One region of the Bradyrhizobium sp. ORS 111 genome, then DNA from elsewhere that is predicted to be linked to it. Evidence: riboswitches for the same ligand, from Rfam matches in the RefSeq annotation. Region 1 holds a riboswitch; the other holds the start of a gene.
What was found. A riboswitch is a leader RNA that binds a small molecule or an ion and turns the genes downstream of it on or off. The one in region 1 is predicted to bind S-adenosylmethionine.
Positions count from the first base shown of each region.

Region 2: another riboswitch for S-adenosylmethionine. It lies ahead of P6U30_RS04550 (O-succinylhomoserine sulfhydrylase); the one in region 1 lies ahead of P6U30_RS34305 (homoserine O-acetyltransferase).

Region 1 covers NZ_CP120701.1:7,419,379-7,429,317, reverse strand. Annotated here, with positions in the region: gene P6U30_RS34335 (hypothetical protein) at 1-1,430, shown strand, start outside; gene P6U30_RS34330 (hypothetical protein) at 1,443-1,967, shown strand; gene P6U30_RS34325 (peptidase M15) at 2,158-3,303, shown strand; gene P6U30_RS34320 (prephenate/arogenate dehydrogenase family protein) at 3,902-4,840, opposite strand; gene hisC (histidinol-phosphate transaminase) at 4,848-5,945, opposite strand; gene P6U30_RS34310 (chorismate mutase) at 6,033-6,881, opposite strand; SAM riboswitch at 7,046-7,125, shown strand; gene P6U30_RS34305 (homoserine O-acetyltransferase) at 7,210-8,418, shown strand; gene metW (methionine biosynthesis protein MetW) at 8,415-9,077, shown strand; gene P6U30_RS34295 (alpha/beta fold hydrolase) at 9,209-9,939, opposite strand, start outside.
Region 2 covers NZ_CP120701.1:996,208-1,006,146, forward strand. Annotated here, with positions in the region: gene P6U30_RS04540 (SDR family NAD(P)-dependent oxidoreductase) at 23-796, shown strand; gene P6U30_RS04545 (iron chaperone) at 843-1,199, shown strand; gene P6U30_RS04550 (O-succinylhomoserine sulfhydrylase) at 1,292-2,485, opposite strand; SAM riboswitch at 2,562-2,641, opposite strand; gene P6U30_RS04555 (2'-deoxycytidine 5'-triphosphate deaminase) at 2,813-3,871, shown strand; gene P6U30_RS04560 (MATE family efflux transporter) at 4,127-5,569, shown strand; gene P6U30_RS04565 (SRPBCC family protein) at 5,610-6,026, opposite strand; gene P6U30_RS04570 (VOC family protein) at 6,041-6,400, opposite strand; gene P6U30_RS04575 (helix-turn-helix transcriptional regulator) at 6,455-7,294, opposite strand; tRNA gene P6U30_RS04580 (tRNA-Gly) at 7,542-7,615, shown strand; gene P6U30_RS04585 (LLM class flavin-dependent oxidoreductase) at 7,716-8,735, opposite strand; gene P6U30_RS04590 (NADH:flavin oxidoreductase/NADH oxidase) at 8,983-9,939, shown strand, end outside.

The sequences.
Region 1 (9,939 bases):
AGCAGCAGGCGCGTCGGCAGGAGGCGCTGGCTGCGCGGGCGGACACGCAGGTCGCGACCAAGGCGCCATCGCCGTTCGATCCCTGTGTGCCAGGCAAGCTCTGCTACAAGGGCGTCACCTTCACCTTCGGCGGCTGGATCGATCTCACCGGCATCTATCGCAGCCGCAATCTCGCCTCTGACAGCGGCTCGATCTACAACTTCATTCCGTTCCCGCAGAGCAAGAACTTCAACACCGACGAAGCGCGCTTCACCGCGCGCCAGACCCGTTTCTCCGTGCTCGCCGAAGCCAATGCGACGGCGGACGTCCGTGTCGCCGGCTATGGCGAGATCGACTTCGAGGGCGCAGCGCAGACCGCCAATTCGGTCGCCACCAACTCGTTCAATCCGCGGCTGCGGCAGGCGAGCATTGAGATCGATCGCACCGATCTCGGCCTGCATGTGCTCGCCGGCCAGAGCTGGTCGCTGAACACGCCGAGCAAGGCGGGCATCGATCCGCGCGCGGCCGATACGCCCGGCGTGATCGATTTCGAACTGGTGCCGGGCTTCCTCGGCGCGCGGCAGCCGGGCATCCGCGTCTGGCAGGATTTCGGGCCCGAGCTCAAGCTGGCAATCTCGGCGGAAAATCCGCAGACCTCGTTCTTCGGCGGCAACACGCCGCTGGTCGGCACGCCCGCGGTCGGGCCGCAAGGCGTGCTCAACCCGAACCTGCTGGTGAACCTGACCGGTCCGGGCGGCAGCTTCTTCAACAGCCTGAACAATGTCAGCCTCAACCACGTTCCCGATGTCACCGTGAAGGCGGCATGGGATCCGCAGCTCGGGCCCTACAAGCTGCATCTCGAGGGCTGGGCGTTGTATCGCGATTTCTACGATCGCTTCAATTTCGCCAATCATGACGTCAACACCGTCAGCTTCGGCGGGCATCTTTCGGCCGAGATCGTGCCGAGGACGCTGGAGGTGCAGGCCTCGGCCTCCTACGGCGCGCTTGGCCGCTTCACGGCGACCCCATTCCCGGACGTGACCGTGCGGCAGGACGGCTCGATCCAGCCGTTGCCGATCACGGCATTCCTGGTCGGCACCGTCTGGCACACGACGCCGTCGCTTGATCTCTATGCCTATGCCGGCCTGGAGAAGACCAAGGCGACGTTCTCCAATGTTGGCACCGTGCCGTTCGGCTACGGCAATCCGCTCTACAACAATCTCGGCTGCAACATCGAGAACTCGCCGGCGGCGACCTGCAACGGCAATACCTCCGAAGTCAGGCAGTACACCGCGGGCTTCTACGACACGATCTTCAAGGGCAGCTACGGCACCATCAAGGCCGGCGCGCAATATTCCTACACCCAGCGCTTCGCGTTCGCTGGCGTCGGCGGCGCGCCGAAGACGGACGACCACATCGTCATGACCCAGCTCCGCTACTACCCGTTCTAAGGGAGACTGCAGATGAGGATCGCAAGCAAACCCGGGGGAAGAGCTGCCTTCGCGCGCGAGCTGATGATGGTCAGCCGGGCCGCGCATGTGCTGCAGCGAGCCGGCTTGGCGATGGCTGGCGCCATGGGCGGGACCTTCGTTGCCGCCCATCTCGCGAAAGGCCATGTCGCGATGTTCGACACGGTCTCCTTCATTGCCATGACGATTCTGATCGGTGCCGCAGGATTCTATCTCGGGATCGATGTGCCGCGGCGGTCGGCGGCGATCCGTGCGCGCAAGCTCGATGCGGTCGAGCTCCTCAGTGCGAGCGGCACGTTCCTTGCTGCGATGGCCGCGCTGGTGTCGGTCTATGGCATCATCTTCGACGAGGCGCCGTCGCGGACCTGGGCCTTCGTGATCGGCTCCTGGTGGATCGGCGGCCTGGCGATGCTCGCGACCGCCGGGCTGCTCGGCCGCCAGCGCTTGGCGCGGACGGTCGCCGCGATGGCGGGCGCGCGTGGATCGGCCTGCAGCGCCGCGAAGACAGTGCGGCGCTAGCGTCGCCGCTAGAGGCGGGCTTCGCAGCGGCGAGCGTCTGCAGAGCCGAGTTGCATTCGGGCAACATCCCCCGGAAAGATGGATCGTTAACCTTCTTTCGCCATTGCGCGACCATTCCCTGAGCCGACAATCAAGCCTCGTCACATGCTTGGCTGTGCAATCAGGCTCCGAGGAGCCTTTGGAGGCTGGGATGATGAACGCACGGGGAATCGGGGCGGCGGCGGTGTGCCGGACAGTCGTTCTGCCCGGTTGCATTGTCGCCGGGTTTGCGATGTTCGGTTCGGCGGGACTCGAGAATATCGGCGCGTCAATGGATGAGGTCCGTGCCCCTCCCGTCGTCGCCGATGCCGCACCCGCCCCATCACCAGCAACTGCCGGGTCGAACACCGCAGCCGAGATCGCCAATGTGGTGACCGCCGGCGGCTCGGAAGCGGTGGCGACCGTCAACCCGGAGCCGACCTCTCAGGAGCCGGACACCGGCGAAGAGGTCCGATTGACCGATCCGCCGCTGTCGCCGGAAATCCAACCGGCTCAGGCACCGGTCGTGAACACGCCGGATCCAGAGCCTCGCGAGGCCAAGGTGACGGTGGGCTCCATCGAGGTTCTCGATGAGTGCTGGGACGTGAACGTCTGCATCGACCGCTATTTGTGGGCGCTCTATCAGAGGACGCCGAAGGAAGACACCATCAAGGTGCCCGAACAACGGACGGTGATGGTCAAGAAAAAGAAGAAAATGGTGAAAGTCACTCGAACCTTCATCAAGCTTGTCGATGAGGATTTCACCTGGAAGGACGCGAAGGCAGCCCAGCGAGCCACCTTGCCCATGGCGGATTACGTCATCGGGGGCATGGATCGGAGCTTCAAGCTGAAGCTCTTTCATGCGCTGCTCGCGGCGGAACAGGCCGGCCTGTCGCCGGGCATCACCAGCGCATTCCGCGATGACTACCGGCAATCGATTGCGAGCGGCCTCAAGGCGGCGAGCGACAGATCTTATCACGGCGGCAGCTTCCGTGGCGGCTACGGCCACGGACTTGCGGCCGATATTGTCAGCGTCGATGGCGCGACACGCGACGAGCGATGGCGGGCATCCGACAAGCTCTGGAAATGGATCGACGCGCATGGACGGGAGTTCGGCGTCGGGCGCCCCTATCTCGATCGCGACCCGCCGCACACCGCCCCGATCGACGGCAAGGAATATGCCGCGCACAACCACGGCGCCAAAACGCAACAGGCGGCACTGGACGTGAAGACACGCAACCGGTCCGTTGTACGGGACAGTCACGCCAAGGCGAAACGTCCAAGAACCGCAAAGTCGTCGAAGGTGAGAACGATCTGACCGGGATTGCGCTGACGCAAGACGCGAAGCAACCGGAGAGGTGAGCACGCTGCTCGGGCTCCCTCTCCCCTTGCGGGAGAGGGGTGGCCCCGGGCGAGATGATTGATGAGGTGTTGTCGTCGCAACTCGCGTTCGCTGGTCGTTGTAATCAATGCGGAGAGCGCACGGGTCTTGCCACGTCGGGCAACTCAGTGATTGAGCGTCAGGGGCCACCTGTGGTCCTACCCCCGAACTTTCTACCATTGCTCGAGGCCCATGGGTGCGATCGGCATCCGGCTTTCCCTGCGCCCTCTACCTGATGAGGGCGAAATGCAAAGCTCGGACAAACATGTCGCGAGAACGCGAATGTATGACACACAAGCTGCGTCACATACTCGCTGTCGTCCCGGCCTTGAGCCGGGACCCATAACCACGACCGCGCATTGTCTTGCGAGGTTGGAGCCACAGTGCGCTTCAACAACACAATCCTGTGGTTATGGGTCCCTGCTTTCGCAGGAACGACAGCGGAGAACTTGGCACTGAGGTCATCCCGGACTTTCTCGGGTGATGACAGTGCGCCCGGATTTCGCTTCGCTCCATCCCGGCGGCAACGATCGCGTCAGTTCGCCTTCCCCAGATTCGCATGCGGCCGGCCGAAGTCGGCGGCGGCGGAATCCTGGCCGATCTCGACGATGCCGCGGCGGATCGCGCGGGTGCGGGTGAAGTGGTCGAACAACGCCTCGCCATCGCCGCGGCGGATCGCGCGGGTGAGCTTCGACAGGTCCTCGTTGAAGGTGCCGAGCATCTCCAGCACGGCCTCCTTGTTGGCGAGGAACACGTCGCGCCACATCGTCGGATCCGACGCTGCGATGCGGGTAAAGTCGCGGAAGCCGCCGGCCGAGAACTTGATCACCTCGGATTCCGTGACCTGCGCCAGCTCGTCGGCGGTGCCGACGATGGTGTAGGCGATCAGATGCGGCAAATGGCTGGTGATCGCGAGCACGAGATCATGATGATCCGGCGTCATGATCTCGACTTTGGCGCCGAGCGCGGCCCAGAAGGCGCGGAGCCGGTCCGTCGCGACGGGATCGGTGCCATCGGGCGGCGTCAGGATGCACCAGCGGTTGATGAAGAGCTCGGCGAAACCGGAATCCGGCCCCGAATGCTCGGTGCCGGCGACCGGATGCGCCGGCACGAAGTGCACGGCATCAGGCAGGTGCGGCGCCATGTCCTTGACGACCGCGCCCTTCACCGAGCCGACGTCGGAGATGATGGCGCCCGGCTTGAGGTGTGCCGCGATCTCGGCCGCGACCGGACCGCAGGCGCCGACCGGAATGCAGAGGATGACGAGATCAGCATCCTTCACCGCCTCGACATTGGTCGCGACGACCTTGTCGACGATGCCGAGCTCGGCGACGCGCGCGCGCGTCTTCTCCGAACGTGCGGTGGTGACGATCTCGCCGACCAGGCCTTGCGCGCGGGCAGCGCGCGCGATCGAACCGCCGATCAGGCCGAAGCCGATCAGCGCCAGGCGTTTGAAGAGCGGGGCAGAGGTCACGTTGGGCTCACTTTCCGGCCATGAAGTCGCGCAGGCCCTCGACCACGAGGCGGTTGGCTTCCTCGGTACCGATGGTCATGCGCAGCGCATGTGGCAGCTTGTAATTGTTCAGCGCGCGCAGCACGAGGCCGCGCCGTGTGAGATAAGCGTCGGCGTCCGCCGCGGTCTTGCCCTTGTCGGTCGGGAAATGGATCAGCACGAAGTTCGCGACGCTCGGCGTCACCTTGAGCCCGAGCTTGCCGATCTCCTCGGTCAGCCAGTTGCGCCACCTTTCGGTGTGCACCTTCGACATCTGCACATGCGCGGAGTCCTCGATCGCTGCCGCGGCCGCCAGCATCGCCGGGGTCGAGACGTTGAACGGACCGCGGATGCGGTTGCAGGCATCGACGATATGCGCCGGTCCGAACATCCAACCCACGCGCAGCGCGGCGAGTCCATGGATCTTCGAGAAGGTGTGGGTGACCACCGTGTTGTCGGTGGTGGCGACGAGCTCGATGCCGAACTCGTAATCATTGCGCGAGACGTAATCCGCATAGGCGGCGTCGAGCACCAGCAGCACCTGCGACGGCAAGGCGGCACGCAGGCGCTTGACCTCGTCGAACGGCAGATAGGTGCCGGTCGGATTGTTCGGGTTGGCGAGCCAGACCAGCTTGGTCTTTGGCGTCACCGCCTTCAGGATGGCGTCGACATCGGCGGTGAAATTGCTTTCAGCGGCGATGACGTTCTTCGCGCCGTTCGCCATGGTCGCGATCGGATAGACCAGGAAGCCGTGCGTGGTCGAGATCGCCTCGTCGCCCGGTGCGAGATAGGTATGCGCCAGCAGATTGAGGATCTCGTCGGAGCCGGCGCCGCAGATGATGCGGTCGGGATCGAGGCCGTAGGTGCGGCCGATCGCTTCGCGCAGCACGCGTGAGGAGCCCTCCGGATAATCCTCGAGATGGTCGGCGGCCTGCTTGTAGGCCGCGATCGCCTTCGGCGACGGGCCGAACGGCGTCTCGTTGGCCGACAGCTTGAACACCTTGCGCCCCGGTTCCGGCACCGGGCTCTTGCCCGGCGCGTAGGGCGCAATATCGAGGATGCCGGGGTTCGGCACGGGGCGGGACATCATCAACTCCGGACAGAGCGTTTTCCAGCGAACTGGATACCAGTTCGCGCAAGGAAACGTGTCAAAACAAGTATAGAGGCGGTCGGTCTAGCTTCTGGCCGGCCTGCCAGGAGGCACCGTATAGCGCGTTGCGTGGCTGCCGACGAGGGCCGACGAGCGGACCGAGGCGCCGGCCTCGATCAAGGCGAGCTTGATCGCCTCGAAGCCGGTCCCTGCGACCGAGATGAGCAGCGCCGCGCCGTCGAAGGCGGTGTCGGGCACCGCGACGATTTCAGCGAGCGGCGCCAGCGCGCGCGCGACGTCTGCGTTCCAGCCGGAGACGCGCACGCTCCACATCTGGACTTCCGTCACCATGGCATCGTCGGCGACCCGCGAGACCAGGAACACCGGCAGCGCGGCAGGATGGTCGGCGCGCTCGAGGAACGGCAGCCGCGCGATGATCTTCGGCGCCCCATCCGCTTCGAGCGCGTTCCACCACGGCGTGCGGCTTGCGATCGCCGAGACCAGCGCGAGGTCGCCCTTGGATTTCGCCACCGCATCGACCGCGGCTTGCGCGTTGAAATGTGCGACATAGGGCACCACAAAGCCGAAATGGAATCGCGCCGAATCCCGCATCGCGGACTCGCCGACCGAGACATCGGCATGCACCGAGAACGGCGCCTGTACGTAAGTGAAGGTCGAGATGATGACGCGCCAGATGCTCTCGATGGTGTCGAGCGGCAGGATGCCGTGATGGCGCTTCACCAGCTCGCGCATCATGCTAGCCTCGCGTGCCGGGCGGAAGGCCGAGCCGACCTCCTGGGTTTTCTTGACCTGGATCAGGCGGTCGATGATGTCGCCGCGCGCCATCAGCAGGCGGTGGACCTGCTCGTCGATGGCGTCGATCTCCTTGCGCAGGTCCTGCAGCGAAGGCGGCGACGGGGGTGGGTTGGACATCTGAAAACCTTGTGATCCGGGCGGCCCGATGACGACGTCCCTGATTAGGAAAGACCGCCGCCGAAAGCAAAGAGAAACGTCGCAGGCGTGCCTTGCGCGATCGGGGTTAACCATGGGGCGGGCGAGGCCAATCTTGACGACGCGGGGTTCAAAGACTAGTTTCCCTCGACTTCCGTGGTCATTTGAGCCGGCCGGCTTGCAGCCACGTTAAACAACTCGCTAAACAGGCCGGGGACAGATCAGCTCCCGGCCGAACCTTTGTTCAGGCCGGGTTTTTTATGGCCTGATTTCTGTTCGAGGCCTCCCGCGCGGAGGCGGGGTCGCCTAAATGAGCAACGTGCGTCCGATACCGAGCCCTTCGATCAACAGTGGTGATCGCGCCCATGAGGCCGATCATCCGTCGTCGTTGGTGGCGAAGTTCGGCATGGATCAGCCGCTGAAGCTCGATTGCGGTGTCGACCTCGCACCGTTCCAGATCGCCTACCAGACCTATGGCGAGCTCAACGCCGACCGCTCCAACGCTATCCTCATCTGCCACGCGCTGACGCTCGATCAGCATGTCGCCAATGTCCACCCGATGACCGGCAAGCCCGGCTGGTGGGAGAACATGGTCGGCCGCGGCCTGCCACTCGACATCGACCGCTACTTCATCATCTGCGCCAACGTCATCGGCGGCTGCATGGGCTCGACCGGTCCGGCCTCGACCAACCCGGCCACCGGCAAGCCGTGGGGGCTGGATTTTCCGGTCGTGACGATCCCCGACATGGTGCGCGCGCAGGCGATGCTGATCGATCGGCTCGGCATCGACATGCTGTTCTGTGTCGTCGGCGGCTCGATGGGGGGCATGCAGGTGCTGCAATGGACAGTGGCCTATCCAGAGCGGGTCTTCTCCGCACTGCCGAGCGCCTGCGCGACGCGTCATTCGGCACAGAACATCGCCTTCCACGAGTTGGGCCGGCAAGCCGTGATGGCCGATCCGAACTGGCATCAGGGCCGCTACGCCGAGAACCACACCCTGCCGCATCGCGGGCTGGCGGTGGCGCGGATGGCTGCGCACATCACCTATCTGTCGGACGCCGCCCTGCACCGCAAGTTCGGACGCCGGATGCAAGATCGCGAGCTGCCGACCTTCTCGTTCGACGCCGATTTTCAGGTCGAGAGCTATCTGCGCTACCAGGGTTCGTCGTTCGTCGAGCGCTTCGACGCCAACAGCTATCTCTATCTGACGCGTGCGATGGATTATTTCGACATCGCCGCCGACCACAACGGCGTGCTGGCGAATGCGTTCACCGGCATCAAGACGCGCTTCTGCGTGGTGTCGTTCACCAGCGACTGGCTATTTCCCACCTCGGAATCGCGCACACTGGTGCATGCGCTGAATGCGTCCAATGCGCGGGTGTCGTTTGCCGAAATCGAGACCGACAAGGGCCACGACGCGTTCCTGCTCGACGTGCCGGAATTCTTCGACATCGCGCGCGCCTTTCTGCAGGCCGCGGGCAAGGCGCGCGGGCTTAAGGATGGCGAGGGCCAGTCATGAGCATCCAGCAAACCCTGCCGCTGCCGGGCGTCGAGCACGAGCGCACCGGAAGCTTCCGCACGGACCATCTGCTGGTTGCCGACATGGTGGCTTCGGGTTCGCGCGTGCTCGATGTTGGCTGCGGCGACGGCGACCTCTTGGAGCTGCTGGAGAGCCGCGGCATCGACGGCCGCGGCATCGAGCTGTCGCGCGAGGGCGTCAACCGCTGCGTCGCCAAGGGGCTCGCGGTGGTGCAAGGCGATGCCGACACCGACCTCGCCAACTATCCCGACGACGCCTTCGACTACGTGATCCTGTCGCAGACCCTGCAGGCGACGCGGCAGCCGAAAGTGGTGCTGGAGAATCTGCTGCGCATCGGTCATCGCGCGATCGTCTCGTTCCCGAATTTCGGATTCTGGAAGATGCGGTTGCAGCTCCTGATCGGCGGCCACATGCCGCGCACCGAGAACCTGCCGGCGACCTGGTACGACACCGCCAACATCCATTTCTGCACCATCAAGGACTTCGTGCAGCTCTGCGACGAGATCAACGTCAAGATGGAGCGCGCGGTGGCGCTCGATCTTTACGGCCGTCCGGTGCCGCTCAATCTGCCCTGGTGGGTCTGGAACATGTTCGGCGAACAGGGCGTGTTCCTGCTGAGCCGGGGCGGTGTGAAATAGCTGCCGTCATTGCGAGGAGCGAAGTGGCGAAGCAATCCATCTCTCCGCATGTGCGGGCGAATGGAATGCTTCGCGGAGCCTGTCATCCGGCGGCGCTCCGCGCCGACCGGGTGGCTCGCACTGACGATCTGTCAAACCGATACTGCCACCAGCGAGCGCGGATCGCGCACCGGCCAGCGGCCGGCCTCGACCAGCGCGATGAAGCGTTCCACCATCTCGTTGAACAGCGCGGGCTCCTCGAGATTGAGCACGTGGCCCGACTTCGGGAAGAAAGCGAGGCCTGCCGCCGGCAGATGCTTCTTGAGGAACATGCTGGGTTCGATGCAATTGTCGTCCTCGTCGCCGCACAGGATCAGTGCCGGCGTCGGCACGCGCCGGATCGCCTCGGTCATGGTGTAGATCGAGGGGCGGCCGCCTTGGAAGCTGCGCATCGTGTTGGCGGATCCTTTGGCGTCATGTCGGGCCAGCGCCGCGTAGAAATCGGCATGCCCGCGCGGGTCCTTCAGCAGAAACGGAATCCGGCTTGGCGCCTCGCGCGTGACCTTCGCGACCTCGACCGAGCCGATCGCCTCATACTGCTCGGCATTGGCGCGGCACTGCGCGCGGAAAGCGTCGAGATTCTCCAGGCTGGAGCCGGAGCCGACAGCGGCCAGTGTCATCGAGAGTGCGCGCTCCGGCGCGTTGAGAGCAACCTGCAATGACGAATAAGAGCCCATCGAAAGGCCGACGAAATGCGCTTTGGCGATGCCGAGGTGGTCGAGCACCGCAAGCGCGTCGGTATAGAAATGCCGGTACGTATAGACGTCGGCGTTCGGCGGCACGTCCGACGGCGTGTAGCCGCGCGCGGAATAGGCGATGCAGC
Region 2 (9,939 bases), 1.6 Mb from region 1:
AGTCGTCAGGGAGGCATCAACAATGAAGAACACGCCATTCGATCTCACCGGCCAGGTCGCCGTCGTCACCGGCTCGAGCCGCGGCATCGGCCGTGCGTCGGCCGAGCTGCTGGCGCAACTCGGCGCCAAGGTCGTGATCTCCTCGCGCAAGGCGGATGCCTGCAAGGAGGTCGCCGACGGCATCAACAAGGCCGGCGGCGATGCGATCGTCATCCCCTGCAACATCTCGCGCCGCGAAGAGGTCGAGGCGCTGATCTCCGGAACGATCAAGCACTACGGCAAGATCGACACCCTGGTCTGCAACGCCGCGGTGAATCCATATTACGGCCCGCTGCTCGACATCAAGGACGAGGCCTTCGACAAGATCATGGGCTCCAACGTCAAGAGCAACATCTGGCTCTGTGCGCTCGCAGTCCCGCAGATGGCCGAACGCGGCAAGGGTTCGGTCGTGATCATCTCCTCGATCGGCGGCCTGCGCGGATCGACGGTGATCGGCGCCTACGGCATCTCCAAGGCGGCGGATTTCGCGCTGTGCCGCAGTCTCGCGGGCGAGTGGGGTCCGAAAGGCGTGCGCGTCAATTGCGTGGCGCCGGGCCTGGTGAAGACCGATTTCGCCCGCGCGCTGTGGGAAGATCCGGACAACCTCAAGCGCCGCACCGCGTCGTCGCCGCTGCGCCGCATCGGCGAGCCGCACGAGATCGCGGGCGCGGTGGCCTATCTTGCCTCCGACGCCTCGACCTTCATGACGGGGCAGACCATCGTGATCGACGGCGGCGTCACGACGGCTGCGACGTAAAGCCCCATTCGTTGTCTTTGGCTATGCTAACTGGCATACTGTCAGCATGGCAAAGAAGGATAACCATGACGCCTATATAGCTGCCGCACCGGCACCGTTTCGCGCCATGTTGGGCCAACTGCGTGCACAGCTATCGCGGGCACTGCCAGACGCCAAAGAAGTGATGAAATACGATATGCCCGGATTTCAGATCGAAGACACGATCATCGCGGGCTATGCGGCCTTTAGCAAACAATGTGGCCTATATGTCGACCCGGGTGCGATTGCTGCGCATGCGGACGAGATTGCTGCTTTGAAACTCAAGGCAACCAAGACCGGCGTTACGTTCTCGGTGAGTAACCCTATCACGGGTGAACTGGTTGAGAAATTGGCAGTCAGTTCGCGCAGGAAAAAGGGGCTTTAGCAGCCCGGCCGCTACAAGATCAGTGTCGTCCCTGCTTTCGCATGCTTTCGCAGGGACGACGGTTCGCGAGAGGGAGGGTTGCTACGTCAGCCTCACACCTTCTCCAGCGCCTGCTCGAAATCCTCGATCAGGTCGTCGGCATGCTCCAGCCCGGCCGAGAAGCGGATGAAGCCCTCGCTGATGCCGAGCTCGGCACGGGCTTCCGGCGCCAGGCGCTGATGCGTCGTGGTCGCCGGATGCGTGACTAGGCTCTTGGCATCGCCGAGATTGTTGGAGATGCGCGAGATCTTCAGCGCATTGAGGCAGCGGAAGGCACCGGCCTTGCCGCCCTTCACCTCGAAGCCGACCAGCGTCGAGCCGGCTCCCATCTGCTTTTTCACCGTCTCGGCCTGCGGATGGTCGGCGCGGCCGGGATAGACCAGCCGCGTGATCTTCGGATGCCTCGCCAGCGCTTCGGCGATCTTCGCTGCGTTGTCGGTCTGCGCGCGGACGCGGATGCCGAGCGTCTCGAGCCCCTTCAGCAGCACCCAGGCGTTGAACGGCGACAGCGATGGGCCGGTCTGGCGCATGAAATTGTGAATGTGCTCGGCGATGAAGGCTTCCGACGACAGGATGATGCCGCCGAGACAGCGGCCCTGGCCGTCGATGTGCTTGGTCGCGGAATAGACCACGACGTCTGCGCCGAGTGACAGCGGGCTCTGCCAGATCGGGGTGGCGAACACGTTGTCGACGATGAGGCGGGCGCCGCCGCTGTGCGCGATCTTGGCGATTGCGGAAATATCCAGCACGTCGAGCGTCGGATTGGTCGGGCTCTCCAGGAAGAAGGATTTCGTGTTCGGCCGCAGGGCGCGCTGCCACTGATCGAGATCGAGCCCGTCGACCAGTGTCGTCTCGATGCCGTAGCGTGGCAACAGGTCCTGCACCACGTAGAGGCACGAGCCGAACAGCGCCTTCGATGCAACCACGTGATCGCCGGCCTTGAGCGGCGCCAGGATCGCGGTGGTCACCGCGGCCATGCCGGTCGCGGTCGAGCGCGCGGCTTCCGCGCCCTCGAGCTCGATCATGCGACGCTCGAACATCGCGAGGGTCGGGTTGGAATAGCGCGAATAGATGAAGCCGGGGTCCTGGCCCTTGAAGCGTGCCTCGCACTGCTCGGCGGTGTCGTAGACGTAACCCTGGGTGAGAAACAGCCCCTCCGACGTCTCGCCGAATTGCGAGCGCAGCGTGCCGCCATGGACCAGGCGGGTTTCGGGGCGATAGCGGCGGGTAGCTTCAGATTCAGACATGTGACCTCCGACGTGGCCATTTCCTCAAGAAAATGGCCACAAAAAAACCGGCCTGGAGCAATCTCCACAGGCCGGGATCACACTGTCCCCGGCCTGTTTAGCGACTTATTTTACGTGGCTGCAAGCCGGCCGGCTCAAATCACCACGGGATAACTGCTGCTGATATTCCCTCGTGCCCTTTCCGTCAAGGCGGTCATCGGATAACCCCTAAAAGCCCAGTTTTTGGGGCTTTGGATGGCCGTTCAGGATATGATCAGGCCATCCTAGGGGACCCGTACCGTGTCATTCGAGCTGGAAGACGAAGCCAATGGAATCCTGCCCGACCGCATGATCGCGGAGATGGCGGATGCCGGGCTCATTCTGCCCGCCTATGACTTTGTCGAGAGCCAGATCCAGCCGGCGAGCCTCGACCTGCGCCTTGGCGATATCGCCTACCGGGTCCGTGCCAGCTTCTTGCCCGGGCCCGACTCCACCGTCGCCGAGCGCATCGACGAGTTGAAGCTGCACGAGATCGACCTTTCCGATGGCGCGGTGCTGGAGACCAATTGCGTCTATATCGTTCCGCTGCTGGAGAGCCTCGCGCTGCCGCCGCAGATCGTCGCTGCGGCGAACCCCAAGAGCTCGACCGGCCGGCTCGACGTGTTCACCCGCGTGATTGCCGACGGCACCCGACGCTTCGACGTGATCGGCGCCGGCTATCACGGCCCGCTCTATGCCGAGATCAGCCCAAAGACGTTTCCCGTGTTGCTGCGCGAAGGCTCGCGGCTCAGCCAGGTCCGCTTCCGGATCGGCGATGCGGTGCTCGATGCCGACGAGCTCGACGCGCTGCATGCCGCCGAGCGGCTGGTCGATATCGACGATGCGGATCTCACCCAGGGGGTTGCGCTCTCGGTCGATCTGTCCGGAGAGAGTTCGAACGGCTTCGTCGGCTACCGCGCCAAGCGCCATACCGGCGTGGTCGACATCGATCGCCGCGGCGGCTATCCGGTCGATGATTTCTGGGAGCCGATCAAGGCGCGCCCCGACGGCAGCCTGATCCTCGATCCCGGCGAATTCTATATCCTGGCGTCGAAGGAAGCCGTGCAGGTGCCGCCGGATTACGCCGCGGAAATGGTGCCGTTCGATCCCCTGGTCGGCGAATTCCGCGTCCACTATGCAGGCTTCTTCGATCCCGGTTTCGGCTACGCCGGCGCCGGCGGGAAGGGCGCGCGTGCGGTGCTCGAGGTCCGCTCGCGCGAGGTGCCGTTCATCCTCGAGCACGGTCAGATTGTCGGCCGTCTCGTCTATGAACGCATGCTGGAGCGTCCCGACGCATTGTACGGCCAGCGCATCGGCTCGAACTACCAGGCGCAGGGCCTGAAACTCTCGAAGCATTTTCGCGCGTAACGAAATTCCGCTAGCCGGATTTCGTATCGTGCTGTGATCGACAGACGCGCGCGAAGGTTCACCCGCAATCGCGCAGGCCCCCCTTGCGTCTTGCGCACGTGGAATTGGCATCCGTCATGGTAGGGAAACACCATGGCGCGGCTCCCGAAGATCGCGCAGAGCGCGATCAGCAAAAGTGGTTACCGGTTTTGCGTCCGATCGCGCTCTGAATCATAAATTCAGCGCACGACCTTGGTCATGCGCCGTGGAGATGAAATGTCCGATCTCGGCCTTGCCGAAATACCTGTCGATGAAGACGAGCGGCCGCTGCCGCCGCCGGTAACGAGGCCGGCGCGCAACGCGCTGCTCGATGGGCCGATCCTGCGCACGCTGCTCTGGCTCGCCTGGCCGAACGTGATCGCGCTGTCCGCCGGCACCTGCGTGGTGATCGCGGAGACTTCCTATATCGGCCGCCTCGGTGTCGAGTCGCTCGCGGCGATGGCGCTGGTGTTTCCCTGCGTGATCCTGACCATGACGATGTCGGGCGGCGCGATGGGCGGCGGCGTCGCCTCCTCGATCGCGCGGGCGCTCGGTGCCGGCGAGATCGAGCGCGCCTCGACGCTCGCGGCACATGCGCTGCTGATCGGCCTGACCTTCGGCGTCAGCTTCATGCTGGGCATGCTGATCTTCGGCCCGCGCCTGCTCGAGCTGCTCGGCGGCCGCGGCAACGTGCTGGCGCAGGCGATCGCCTATTCGCAAGTGTTCTTCGGCGGCGCAATCCTTCCTTGGCTGATGAACACCATGGCCGGCATCCTGCGCGGCACCGGCAACATGAAATTGCCTTCCACGATGATCCTGTCGTCGGCGGTCTGGCAGATCATGCTGGGCGGCACGCTCGGGCTCGGCCTCGGCCCGGTGCCGCAATTCGGCATGCGCGGCGTCGCCGCAGGTGCGCTGATCGCCTATTCGATCAGCATCAGCGTGATGGGCTGGTACCTGTTCTCCGGCCGCGCCCGCGTCAGGCCGAAGCTCAGGGGGCTGCGTGTGCAATGGGCGATGTTCATCGACATCCTCAAGGTCGGCGCCGTCTCCTGCTTCTCGCCGCTGCAGTCGGTTTTGACGATCTCGATCTTCACCCACATGCTGGCGCAGTTCGGCACCGCGGTGCTTGCCGGCTACGGCATCGGCGCGCGGCTCGAATTCATGCTGACCTCGGTGGCTTTCGCCGTCGGCATCGCATCGGTGCCGATGATCGGCATGGCCATAGGTGCCGAGCGCGTCGCGCGCGCCCGGCGCATCGCGTGGACCGCAGGCACCGTGTCGTTCCTCGCGGTCGGCGCGGTCGGCAGCTTCATCGCGGTCTTCCCGGATCTCTGGGTCAATCTCTTCACCGACGATCCGCATGTGCGGAGCACCAGCCATCACTATCTCTCGACCGCGGCACCGATGTACGCCTTCATCGGGCTTGCGATGTCGATGTACTTCTCCTCGCAAGGAGCGGCCAAGGTGCTGGGCCCCGTGCTGGCGCAGACCGCGCGGCTGATCTTCATCGGCACCGGCGGCTGGTGGCTCACGACGCACGAGGCAACGGCACAGAATTTCTTCGCGCTCGCAGCCGCCTCGATGGCTGTATTGGGCGTGCTCTCCTGCCTCAGCGTGATCCTGACGCGCTGGGGCAAGACGGCACCGGTCGCCAAGGCGCAGCCGGCACTATCGTAAGATCTCTCAACCCGTCATCAGGATGACGGTGATGGATGTCTCAGGCCATATTCTTCGCGTTCGCCGATTGCTTCAGCGCGGTCTGCATCGCCGCTGCGCCGAGGTCCATCTGGGCGTCCATGTAGGGCGCGATCTCGTGCGGCAGCACGTCGGCGATCCACACCACCCGGCACCGGCCGTCGCCCTCCGCGAACACCTGCACGGAGGCCGAATGCTGTTTCAGCCGTTCGCTGGTGATCGCATAGACCAGCCGTCGGCGGCCGTCGTCGCGATCGACCAAGGTCTCGCGCGCCATCGTGCCATTGGCAAAGCTGACGATGCGTACGTCGCCGTCGAGCTTGGTGTCGGTGACGAAGCCCGGCACCAGCCGGGTGTGCAGGGCGCCGAAATCACGCAGCGCATCCCAGACATGGTCGGCCGGCGCGTCGATCGGGATATCCTTGTGAATGGAAGCCATAGGAATTCTCCTCGTCAGGTGCACACCGCCTCGACATTGTTGCCATCGGGGTCGATCAGAAACGCGGCATAATAGGTGGGGCTGTAGTCCTTGCGGTGGCCAGCGGCGCCATTGTCCTTGCCGCCGGCCTTCATGCCTTCGGCGTGGAACGTCTTGATCGCTTCGTGGCTCGGGGCCCGAAAGGCGACATGGGCTCCGCCTGGCGCCTTGCCCTTGTGCAAATGCAGCCAGAGCGCCGGCTGACCCTTCGGGCCGAAGCCGGCGCCGCTGTCGTCGCGCGAGCAGAGCACGAAGCCGAGCGGCGCCAGCGCTGCGGTGTAAAAGCGCACGCTGGCGTCGAGATCGGCAACGCGCAATCCAATATGGTCGTACATGATGGTCTCCAGATGATGGGCGCGTCGGTGACGCGCGACCTGGAGAAACCCTAGCTATTGCAGTGCAAGGCGTTCTTGGAAAATCTTGCGGTCGCCCCGCGAGGCCTGACGAAACTTGAGGGGCGAGGTTCCCGCGGCGCGATGAAAACTGCGCACGAAATTGGAAAGATCGCCGAAGCCGACGTCATAGGCGATGTCGGTGATCGGGCTGTCGTCGTCGGCCAGCCGGCGCGCGGCATGGCGCAGCCGCGAGCGCACGAGATATTGATGCGGCGTGACGCCGAGCACGGCGGAGAACAGCCGCAGGAAATGGAATGTGCTGAGGCCGGCCTGCTTCGCCGCGTCATCCAGATCGATCGCGCGATGCGAATTGGCGTCGATCCACAGCGCCGCCTCCACCGCACGGCGGCGGTCCCGCTGGCCGGCGGTGAGGGGTTTTGCCTTGCGGTCGGACACCACCTCGACGAAGCGGTGGGCAAGCAGATGTCCGACCTCGTCGAGGCCGACATCGCTGTTGCCATGTGCCGCCGTTTGCGCGAGCTCGCCGAGCACCATCAGTTCCGGCAGCGGCGGCACCGAGCCGACCTGCCAGACCGCCGCGCGGTCGCCGATCGTCTCCACCAGCTCCGGGTCGAGGAAGAACGACAGGCACTCATCGCCGACGACATGCTCGTGGGTGCAGGTGTATTCGTCGCCGGGATGGCCAATCAGGAATGAACCGGCCACCAACTCGTGGAAGCGGCCGCGGCAATGGCAGCCGAAGCTGCCCTTGAGCACATACGACACTGAATGGCAGTCGAATTGCTCAGCGAACGGCTTATCGCCCGGCTCCGCCGTGCAGCGAAACTGGTTCACGGTGATGCGATCGTGCTGCAACAGCGTGGTGCGGTTCATATCCTGAATCTAGGGGTCGGGACGCGGCGGCGCAACGGACAGCAGCACGCCGAACGGACTTACCCGCGCTCCGGCTATCGGCCCTCGATCGGACGCGCGCAAGGCGCTGGCCACTTCGCCCGCTCGAGAACGCTTTGGCCAGGGGAGACCTGCGGGCCAACGCGAATGCATGCTTGATCCGTTGCCGCGTGCCGGGCTATGGTCCGCCGGGTCTCGCTAGGCGAGACCGACCTAAGCGATTGAGATCGCGGGCGTAGTTCAATGGTAGAACGGCAGCTTCCCAAGCTGCATACGAGGGTTCGATTCCCTTCGCCCGCTCCAACGCGCATTTCATGCATCGAGGTCCGCGCACCGACATTCGGCCGCATCCGCCCGTGCTCGCGCCGGTTACCGGGGGCTGACTGTTGGAGGCGTGAACCGGTCAGCGCCACCCGAGGGCGGGTGCGATCTGGGTCAGGATGGTCTCGATCACATGTGCGTTGTAGGCGACGCCGAGCTGATTGGGGACCGTCAGCAGCAGGGTATCGGCTTCCGCGATGGCCTCGTCGGCCTTGAGCTGCTCGATGAGCTTGTCCGGCTCGGCGGCGTAGCTGCGGCCGAAGATCGCCCGCGTCCTCTGGTCGATAAAGCCGATCTGGTCTTCCGCCTGGTCGTTTCCGAAATAGGCGCGATCGCGATCGTCGACCAGCGCGAAGATGCTGCGGCTGACGGAGACCCGGGGCTCGCGTATATGACCGGCCTCCTTCCAGGCCGCGCGATAAGCGCGGATCTGGGCCGCCTGCTGGATGTGGAAGGCCTCGCCCGTTTCATCGTTCTTGAGGGTGGAGCTCTGCAGGTTCATGCCGAGCTTCGCCGCCCACACCGCCGTGGCATTCGAGCCGGCGCCCCACCAGATCCGCTCACGCAGGCCGTCCGAATGGGGTTCGAGCCGCAGCAAGCCGGGAGGATTGGGAAACATCGGCCGCGGATTCGGCTGCGCAAATCCCTGTCCACGCAGCAGGTCGAGGAAGATCTCGGCGTGACGTCGCCCCATGTCGGCATCGCTCTCGCCCTCAGGCGGCTGGTAGCCGAAGTAGCGCCAGCCATCGATCACCTGTTCGGGTGAGCCGCGGCTGATGCCGAGTTGCAGCCGGCCGCCCGCGATCAGGTCCGCTGCGCCGGCGTCCTCGATCATGTACAGCGGGTTCTCATAACGCATATCGATCACGGCGGTGCCGATCTCGATGCGGCTGGTTTTCGCTCCGACCGCCGCCAAAAGGGGGAAGGGCGAGGCAAGCTGGCGGGCAAAGTGATGGACACGAAAATACGCGCCATCCGCACCCAATTCCTCGGCGGCGACAGCGAGATCAATGGATTGCAAGAGCGTGTCCGCGGCCGTGCGCGTCTGCGATTGCGGTGAGGGCGTCCAGTGCCCGAACGAGAGAAATCCGATCTTCTTCATGCGGCCAATGTAGTGATGTCCGGGATGATTTGCGATCGTCGATGTGCCTCCATCAGGAAACACAGCGTTTACCAACCGGCCAAGTTTGCTGGAGCCGCGGCTTCGATTCCATTGCGGTTGACCGCCCTGTTACCGCCCGTATGCCTCCAGCTCCTATCGCCTGCGTCGTTGGGCGGCTTGCGATGAGGCGGCTAGCCGCCTAGCTTTCCGGCATCATTTTGCCCGCCCTACGCTCCCGCAGGTACCAATGTCGCAGCCGCTTCTGTTTCAACCGATCACGCTTCGCGGCGTGACCTCCCGCAATCGTATCCTGATTTCGCCGATGTGCCAGTATTCGGCGATCGACGGGCTTGCCAGCGACTGGCATCTCGTGCATCTCGGCAAATTCGCTCAGGGCGGTGCCGGGCTTGTGATGATCGAGGCTGCGGCCGTCGTGGCCGAAGGCCGCATCACCCATGGTGACGTCGGAATCTGGAATGACGATCAGATCGCGCCGCTCGAGCGCATCGCCGCCTTCCTGAAGGACAACGGTGCCGTGCCGTCGATCCAACTCGCGCATGCCGGTCGCAAGGCCAGCATGCAGCGCCCGTGGCACGGCAACGCCGCGCTCGATGCGGCCGATCGTGCACGCGGTGATCTGCCGTGGCGGACGGTTGCGCCGAGCGCGATCCCGATGGAGGAAGGCTGGCTGATGCCACATGCGCTCGAGATCGATGAGCTCGCCGCGCTCCGGGAACACTGGCGTCTCGCCACCTTGCGCGCGCTGGAGGCCGGGTTTGAATTCGTCGAGGTGCATTGCGCGCACGGCTACCTCCTGCACGAATTCCTGTCGCCGCTGTCGAACCGCCGCACCGACGCCTATGGCGGCGATCGCGCCGGACGCATGCGCTATCCGCTCGAGATCATCGAGACCGTGCGCGCCGCCTGGCCCGCGGAGCGGCCGCTGTCGGTGCGGATTTCCTCGGTCGACGGCATCGACGGCGGCTTGCAGCTCGACGACCAGATCGCGTTTGCCCGCGAGGCGAAGGCGCGCGGCGTCGATCTGATCGATTGTTCCTCCGGTGGGCTGCTCGGCTCGGCGACCGCGGCGCGGATTCCGCGCGGCTACGGCTTCCAGGTGCCCTATGCCGATGAGATCCGCCGCGCCGCCGATATCGCCACCATCGCGGTCGGCCTGATCCTGCACCCGCAGCAGGCCGAGGAC